2 regions of the Metabacillus litoralis genome follow, and region 2 is predicted to be linked to the other one. Evidence: a T-box and tRNA genes for the amino acid it is inferred to sense, from the RefSeq annotation. Region 2 holds a T-box; the other holds one or more tRNA genes.
What was found. A T-box is a leader RNA that pairs with one kind of tRNA and senses whether it is charged. The one in region 2 lies ahead of tyrS (tyrosine--tRNA ligase), so its partner is inferred to be a tRNA-Tyr.

Region 1 (4,201 bases), 830 kb from region 2:
AGAAACAGATTTCATGTGATACCATAACCATTCAAACATTTCATCAACTTCCTCAATTTCTCCAGTTACTTGACCAGCAGAAGCCATGAATTGCTCTCCATTTATAACTGTCACATCTCCATCAACTGTACCCTCAATCGTTAATGTTCCATTTTTAACAATTACATCACCTTTAACAACTTCATCTTTAGGAACGATAACTTTACTATTTTCAACAACTAAATTACTTTGTTTCGATACACTAAAATGTTGATCTTCATTCCATGCAGAAAGCAAGCTCCCAGTCATCAAAACAATAAAAAGAGATGCTGCCGTTAATAGTGGGTGACTTTTTAACCAACGATTCCATGAAACAGTTCTTTTTTCTCGCGGAAGATTATTCATAACAGCTTCAGTAAAGTTAAGAGGAGCTTCAATATGTGATGTGCTTTTGACTAGAGCAACAGCCTTTTCAAGTTCATGAAAGTGCTGATAACAAGACTCACATGTATGAAGATGGTCCTTAACCATTTTTTCCTCACTTGGTGTTAATTCAAGATCCAAATATTTATGCAATAGTTGAACATATTCTGAAGAACAGCTCATTATCATCACCTCATCATAAGTGCCTTAATTGTTTTCTTAAAGCCTCTCTACCTCGATGTATACGAGTTTTAACGGTTCCAACAGGTATATTCAGGATTTCGCTTATTTCTATAAGAGAAAGCTCATCTATATACTTTAAGACAATTACAGTTCTATACTTATCCGGAAGTTTTAATATTTCCTTTTGAATGGTCTCTTGCAATTCCAATGTTTCAAGTTCCTCTTCGGGTAGTGTTACATCGGCAGCTACTTGTGAATACATATTTAAACCATCTGTTCCGGAAACCTCAGCATCCAGATAATAATCTGGCTTTTTTTTACGAATACGGTCTATAGAAAGATTCGTTGCAATACGGTATAACCATGTAGAAAACTTTTTATTCATATCATATGTGTGAATATTTACATATGCTCTTATAAAGGCTTCCTGGGCAATATCCTCTGCTTCATGCGCATTTCCTAGCATCCTGTAACAAAGTTGATAGATTTTATCCTTGTACAAATCGACAATCTCAGCAAAAGCATTTTGATCACCTTTTTTCACCTGTTTTATTCGTTTTTTTACTATTGTCTCCATTTATCATACCTCCGCACTCTGCGGGTCTCTTTTTATACGAATTAGAAACCACTAAGGTTTCATTTTTTTTCACAATCATTATTTTAACAAATTTTGGAGAATGAAAGGAGAAAAGTTTCTAGTTTTTTGCTATTTAGATATACTTTTTCGGCATTTCTCATATTTAAATTGTTTGCACCAGCTTTTAATACATTAAAAAAACGATAAACAGTGTTTATCGTTTTATGTATCAAAGTTATTATTATTAAATTTATGGTGGAGCCTAGCGGGATCGAACCGCTGACCTCCTGCGTGCAAAGCAGGCGCTCTCCCAGCTGAGCTAAGGCCCCATGGTGCCGTATGGAGCGGAAGACGGGATTCGAACCCGCGACCCCCACCTTGGCAAGGTGGTGTTCTACCACTGAACTACTTCCGCAAATAATGAGCCATGAAGGACTCGAACCTTCGACCCTCTGATTAAAAGTCAGATGCTCTACCAACTGAGCTAATGGCTCTAATGGCTGGGCTAGCTGGATTCGAACCAACGCATGTCGCAGTCAAAGTGCGATGCCTTACCGCTTGGCTATAGCCCATTGATTAACCTTCATGAATAAGCTTCTTCGAAACTTCTTCATGAATCCTCAACGTAAGAGGATGTTTTGTGATATTTCTGACAGAAAATATCGTCGACTACTAGGTATTCTTTATACCTTTTATATCTGTCGTTCCATACTGAACTTTAGTTTTTATTACTTTAATTTCAGTATACCCACTCATTAGTGAAACTATTCACAATCCACTAAACAATTTTTATGATAAAACTTCTCAACGTACCTGTTTTATTGTTTATAAATGGTGGAGGGGGGCAGATTCGAACTGCCGAACCCTAAGGAGCGGATTTACAGTCCGCCGCGTTTAGCCACTTCGCTACCCCTCCGTTTGTAAGAGTGCCGGCGAGAGGACTTGAACCCCCAACCTACTGATTACAAGTCAGTTGCTCTACCAATTGAGCTACACCGGCATATGGTAAGTTATTTTTGCTAGCGCAAAAAAACATGGTGGAGGATGACGGGATCGAACCGCCGACCCCCTGCTTGTAAGGCAGGTGCTCTCCCAGCTGAGCTAATCCTCCGAAATAATACTAATTTATGACTTTCATTAAGGTAAGTTATTTTCGCTAGCGCGAAAAAACTATGGTGACCCATACGGGATTCGAACCCGTGTTACCGCCGTGAAAGGGCGGTGTCTTAACCGCTTGACCAATGGGCCTTATTTACTTTTCATCTAAGCTTCCAACCGGGCTCGAACCGGTGACCTCTTCCTTACCATGGAAGTGCTCTACCAACTGAGCTATGGAAGCAATGGCTCCGCAGGCAGGACTCGAACCTGCGACCGATCGGTTAACAGCCGATAGCTCTACCACTGAGCTACTGCGGAACAATCCAAAGCCTGGCAACGTCCTACTCTCACAGGGGGAAACCCCCAACTACCATCGGCGCTGAAGAGCTTAACTTCCGTGTTCGGCATGGGAACGGGTGTGACCTCTTCGCCATCATTACCAGACAATGTGACAAAAACTATTATACTAAATTAGAAGAAGATTTCAAGTGTTTTTTTCACTTTTATATTCCTTCAAAACTAGATAACGATTCACAATTCAATTCACTCTACTGAGTTTATGTTCTTACTTTGTCCAGCTCCAGAAGCCAAATCCTACGGTAATTTCACTCTCTCAAAGAAGTCAAAGAACGACTTCCTTTCGATCGCTCCAATTCCCTATGGATTTGAACGGGCTTCTTCCGCATTTCTATTTAGGTTAAGTCCTCGATCGATTAGTATCAGTCAGCTCCACACGTCACCGCGCTTCCACCTCTGACCTATCAACCTGATCATCTTTCAGGGATCTTACTCACTAATGTGATGGGAAATCTCATCTTGAGGGGGGCTTCATGCTTAGATGCTTTCAGCACTTATCCCTTCCGCACATAGCTACCCAGCTATGCCTTTGGCAAGACAACTGGTACACCAGCGGTGCGTCCATCCCGGTCCTCTCGTACTAAGGACAGCTCCTCTCAAATTTCCTACGCCCACGACGGATAGGGACCGAACTGTCTCACGACGTTCTGAACCCAGCTCGCGTACCGCTTTAATGGGCGAACAGCCCAACCCTTGGGACCGACTACAGCCCCAGGATGCGATGAGCCGACATCGAGGTGCCAAACCTCCCCGTCGATGTGGACTCTTGGGGGAGATAAGCCTGTTATCCCCGGGGTAGCTTTTATCCGTTGAGCGATGGCCCTTCCATGCGGAACCACCGGATCACTAAGCCCGACTTTCGTCCCTGCTCGACTTGTAGGTCTCGCAGTCAAGCTCCCTTGTGCCTTTACACTCTACGAATGATTTCCAACCATTCTGAGGGAACCTTTGGGCGCCTCCGTTACATTTTAGGAGGCGACCGCCCCAGTCAAACTGCCCACCTGACACTGTCTCCCAGCCCGATCAGGGCTGTGGGTTAGAATTTCAATACAGCCAGGGTAGTATCCCACCGACGCCTCCACCGAAGCTAGCGCTCCGGCTTCTCAGGCTCCTACCTATCCTGTACAAGCTGTACCAAAATTCAATATCAGGCTACAGTAAAGCTCCACGGGGTCTTTCCGTCCTGTCGCGGGTAACCTGCATCTTCACAGGTACTATAATTTCACCGAGTCTCTCGTTGAGACAGTGCCCAGATCGTTACGCCTTTCGTGCGGGTCGGAACTTACCCGACAAGGAATTTCGCTACCTTAGGACCGTTATAGTTACGGCCGCCGTTTACTGGGGCTTCGGTTCAAAGCTTCGCTTGCGCTAACCTCTCCCCTTAACCTTCCAGCACCGGGCAGGCGTCAGCCCCTATACTTCGCCTTGCGGCTTCGCAGAGACCTGTGTTTTTGCTAAACAGTCGCCTGGGCCTATTCACTGCGGCTTTTCCGGGCTATTCACCCTAAAAAGCACCCCTTCTCCCGAAGTTACGGGGTCATTTTGCCGAGTTCCTTAACGAGAGTTCTCTCGCTCACCTTAGGA
Region 2 (4,201 bases):
GGACCATAGCGGAGACTCCCATATCAAAATTAGCAAGCATTGCCTTATAATCATTTGTAATATCACTCTTCGGAGTAAACTTTTGGTACAAACCAAAATATCTTTTTAAAAACTGAACATGCTTTGGATCATTAATCGTGCTTTTCCCATCCTTAAAATAATCCTCAATTCCTGAATAGGCATACATCATCCTTTGTAGTTGAAATGACCCACCTGCACCTCCCCGAATTGTAAAACCATACCGTCCACTTGATTTATCTGTTAATGTCTCAACAGCCAGGAAGAATTCCTCCCATGTTTGGGGAATCTTTAAATTAGCTTCTCTAAACCAATCTGACCGAATCCAAAGAATATCGAGATTTTGTGTATATGGAATTCCATATAACTTATGATCCTTTACAATTCTCCTATTAAACATGATCGCTTCTTTGTTTATTTGGTCCTTTTCACTCCAATTCTCAAAAAAGGAATCCAAGGGTAATAATGCATCGCGATGAGAAAACTCAGGAAGCCAACTGGTATAGACACTAGCTATATCAGGCATATCTTCAGCGGCAATCGCTGCGTCAAACTTTGACTTAGCATAATCTTTAGGTAAACCAACATACTCTACATCAATTGTGGGATTTTCTTGTTCAAACTTTCTAATTAATTCATTCCAAAGGGGTGTTCGCTGTGGACCAGCATTATCATCCCAAAAAGTAATCTTCACCTTTTCCGTTGCTTTTTCATTGGATTGGGATTCCTCTCCTTTACAACCTGATAAAAGTAAACTAATGATCATCATCAAGACTAGTATTGGAGATGTTACGATCCGCCACCTTAGCATCCCTTCTTTCTCCTCCCTATTTTTATATAATAATCTCATTGTGAGAATTTGAATTCCGTTGTTCATTAAAAAACTTCCTTTACAGTGCTTTAATAGAATTAACTTAAGCATACACCAAATTGCTCTTTGTAGCCCTATGTATCATCATAATAAACCTTTTCCACAAAAATAAAAAAGCTCGAATCTCTAAACTTGAGGAAATTCGAACTTTTTGCTATACAGCCAATTACTAGATTTCGAAAGTTACTTCTTTATCTTAATAAATTTACGTTTCCCCACCTGAACAACTAATTCGTCTGTGATTAAAACTTCCATTTGTGGATCTTCTACCTTTTCTCCATTTAATTTAATACCATTATTGTTAATCATTCTTCGTACTTCACTCTTTGAACTTAGTAGTTCTAACTTAACAACTAGATCTAAAATCGATAGCTCATCCTGTCCCTTCCAAGTTACAACAGGAATTTCATCAGGCATTGTTCCTTTCTGAAAAACAGTAACAAAATGTTCCTCTGCCTTTTCTGCTTCAGCTTTTCCGTGGTACATTCTCACAATCGTTTTAGCAAGTAACATTTTTGCATCTCTAGGATGAAGTATGTCACTTTTTAAATCTCCTTTTATTGTTTTTACTTTATCTGGTGTAAAATCAGTTACTAATTCAAAGTATTTACTCATCAATTCATCTGGAATTGACATTGCTTTTCCGTACATTTCTTGAGGACTTTCATCAATTCCAATGTAATTCTTCTTCGATTTAGACATTTTCTCCACACCATCAAGACCTTCTAATAACGGTATTAATAATGCAACTTGCTTTTCTTTTCCGTACTTTTCTTGGAAATGTCTGCCCATTAGAATATTAAAATGCTGGTCTGTTCCACCTAACTCAATATCACATTCCAACATCACTGAATCGTAGCCTTGCATTAATGGGTAGAAGAATTCGTGAAGAGAAATCGGCTTATTAAAAGCGATTCTTTCCTCAAAATCATCTCTTTCTAAAAGCCTGGCTACTGTTATTTTTCCTGCTAGTTGGATAACATCTTCAAAATTAAGCTGAGATAACCATTTAGAGTTATAGTGTAATTCAACTTTGTCCATATCAATCACTTTTGCAAACTGCTCAAAGTATGTTTTAGCATTATGTTTTACTTCTTCATCTGTTAGCTGTTTTCTTGCTACTGACTTTCCTGTCGGGTCACCTATTTTTCCAGTAAAGTCACCAATAATTAGCTGAATAACATGACCATTTTCTTGGAACTGTCTCATCTTGTTAAGAACAACCGTATGACCAAGATGAACATCCGGTGCTGAAGGGTCCAATCCTAGTTTTATCTTAAGTGGGCGATTTTCATATACTGATTTTGCTATTTTTGCTTCTAGCTCTTCAGTTGGAATAATTTCTTGTACGCCTTGAGAGTATATAGTAAGCTGCCTCTTTACTTCTTGTAATTGTTCTTCAGTTAACTTCTTATTTGATTCACTCATCATGATTTCCTCCTATTTTTTTTGTAAACAAAAAAACCACATCCCTAAAAAGGGACGTGGTTAGACTATTTCACGCGGTACCACCCTTATTGAAGAATAATAATATTCTTCCACTCAACGAATTAACGGATCGTCCGTTCTTTGCTATTGTTGTAACAAAGAAAAGCTCAAGGACTGTAATTCGCGTTATCTATGTGTCGATTCACACCAACCATCGACTCTCTGCAAACAGGGAGATAACTGCTACTCATGTTTCCTCTCATCACTTATTGACTATTCACTTTTAAAATTCATTTTCCCTAATGACTCTTCTTAGTAACGTAGCCAGTATTTTTTTCTCTGTTACATCAAGACTCGAAACAATATCAACCTCTCCCGAATGAAAACGGGGATAGAGCTCCTCAATGACTTGCTTTCCCTTATCAGTGAGTAAAACAAAGGTATTTCTTCGATCTCTGTGATCAACTTTTCGATAACAAAGGTCCTTTTTCTCTAATGTGTTTGTGATATTACTTATTGTCGCTTTTGAAACTCCCGCTGATTCAGCTAGTTTTTTTGTTTCAAGAGAGCCACCAATCCATAAATCATATAGAATCGAAAATGAAGTCCAAGATAGTCCGTATTCAGAAAGAACTTCTTGTTCCATTTTATTTCTTAACCCCTGAGCTACCCGATATATATTTGTCACAACAGCAATTGCATCTAAATTGAGTGAATTCAATGGTAGTTTCGTTAGTTGACTAATTGTATCAACCTCTTCAGGAAGCAATTCTCCATCTTCATTATTTATATGAATGTCAAACACCTTCTTGATTATTAATTTAATCGTTAGCTATGAAACGATTTTATCAAAAAAAAGGTTAAATGACAATGTATAATTAATTGCCATAAACCCAACTGGAATGATCCAAGGATTTTTAACAAAATGTTAAATGTGGTGGTTAGTTGTTTAGGTATATGGATTAGGAGGTAGCTAAAGCAAGACTTAACCTGCTGTCTTTTTCTGATAATCTATTATCGTCTCTTGAACCTTGTACGCTAGCTCTTTTATTTTTATCATCTCTTCATTTTTCATTTTAACAAAATATTGTAACGGAGGAAGCAAGATAAAAACATAGGAGCCAGGAATAGGAACCATTGTAATTTGATATTTTCCACCAACTTGCCCAATCTCTATCGATTCATAATCAACTGCCTGGACAATTTTCTTAAGTTGTTTATGCTGATTTAACAATTGACAATATGAGGTGCTCTGTCCTTTTGGCTGCCATTCTTTTTTCAGAAAATTCCATGAGATTGTTTCCGGGAAAATATTATCAGAAGACTCAGATATTTCGTAAGAGACTGATAGTTTATATACTCTTGATATAAAATTCCTGTTTATCAGAAACTTGAAACGCCATGTTGAATCATTAGCCTCTTCACTATGATACTCAAAATCACTTTCTTTAGTTGATTTTAGCTGAAACATTTTTACTGTCATAAGAAAATACTTATGTGCTCGTTCATGTATCCCTCCGAAGAACTTCATTAATGATCAACCACCTTATTTTCTTTGTTATTCTGCCTTTCTTGCTGGAATATAATCTTCTTTGTCTTCTTCGAGATCCATCATAATTCGTTTCTCAGATAAAGCAACGGGTTGAAATAGAGGTTGATTTTTAAATTTAAGCCAAAGGAAAGCATATATGCAAATTCCAATAAAGAAGCTACCTGCCAGCCCGTAAATTTGCATCTTCACTGCTGTTTCAGGATGGATCGTAATGATTAAATACACACATGCTAAAATGCCAATAATTTGTGTATATGGGTAGAATGGTGATTTAAAAGGACGCTCTATATTTGCATAACGTTTTCTTAAAATAATGACATCTAATTGAGCAA

Region 1: it has a tRNA-Tyr gene. The T-box ahead of tyrS (tyrosine--tRNA ligase) is inferred to sense a tRNA for this amino acid. The anticodon was not compared.

Annotation. Positions count from the first base shown of each region.
Region 1 is NZ_CP033043.1:4,335,501-4,339,701, reverse strand. Features, by position in the region: gene D9842_RS21270 (anti-sigma factor family protein) at 1-585, opposite strand, end outside; gene sigW (RNA polymerase sigma factor SigW) at 599-1,162, opposite strand; tRNA gene D9842_RS21260 (tRNA-Ala) at 1,416-1,491, opposite strand; tRNA gene D9842_RS21255 (tRNA-Gly) at 1,503-1,577, opposite strand; tRNA gene D9842_RS21250 (tRNA-Lys) at 1,584-1,656, opposite strand; tRNA gene D9842_RS21245 (tRNA-Gln) at 1,660-1,734, opposite strand; tRNA gene D9842_RS21240 (tRNA-Tyr) at 1,995-2,078, opposite strand; tRNA gene D9842_RS21235 (tRNA-Thr) at 2,090-2,162, opposite strand; tRNA gene D9842_RS21230 (tRNA-Val) at 2,198-2,273, opposite strand; tRNA gene D9842_RS21225 (tRNA-Glu) at 2,336-2,410, opposite strand; tRNA gene D9842_RS21220 (tRNA-Thr) at 2,429-2,501, opposite strand; tRNA gene D9842_RS21215 (tRNA-Asn) at 2,504-2,578, opposite strand; rRNA gene rrf (5S ribosomal RNA) at 2,589-2,704, opposite strand; rRNA gene D9842_RS21205 (23S ribosomal RNA) at 2,954-4,201, opposite strand, start outside.
Region 2 is NZ_CP033043.1:5,166,298-5,170,498, reverse strand. Features, by position in the region: gene D9842_RS25325 (ABC transporter substrate-binding protein) at 1-895, opposite strand, end outside; gene tyrS (tyrosine--tRNA ligase) at 1,073-2,317, opposite strand; T-box leader at 2,365-2,589, opposite strand; gene D9842_RS25315 (MarR family winged helix-turn-helix transcriptional regulator) at 2,601-3,113, opposite strand; gene D9842_RS25310 (DUF3156 family protein) at 3,303-3,848, opposite strand; gene D9842_RS25305 (APC family permease) at 3,876-4,201, opposite strand, start outside.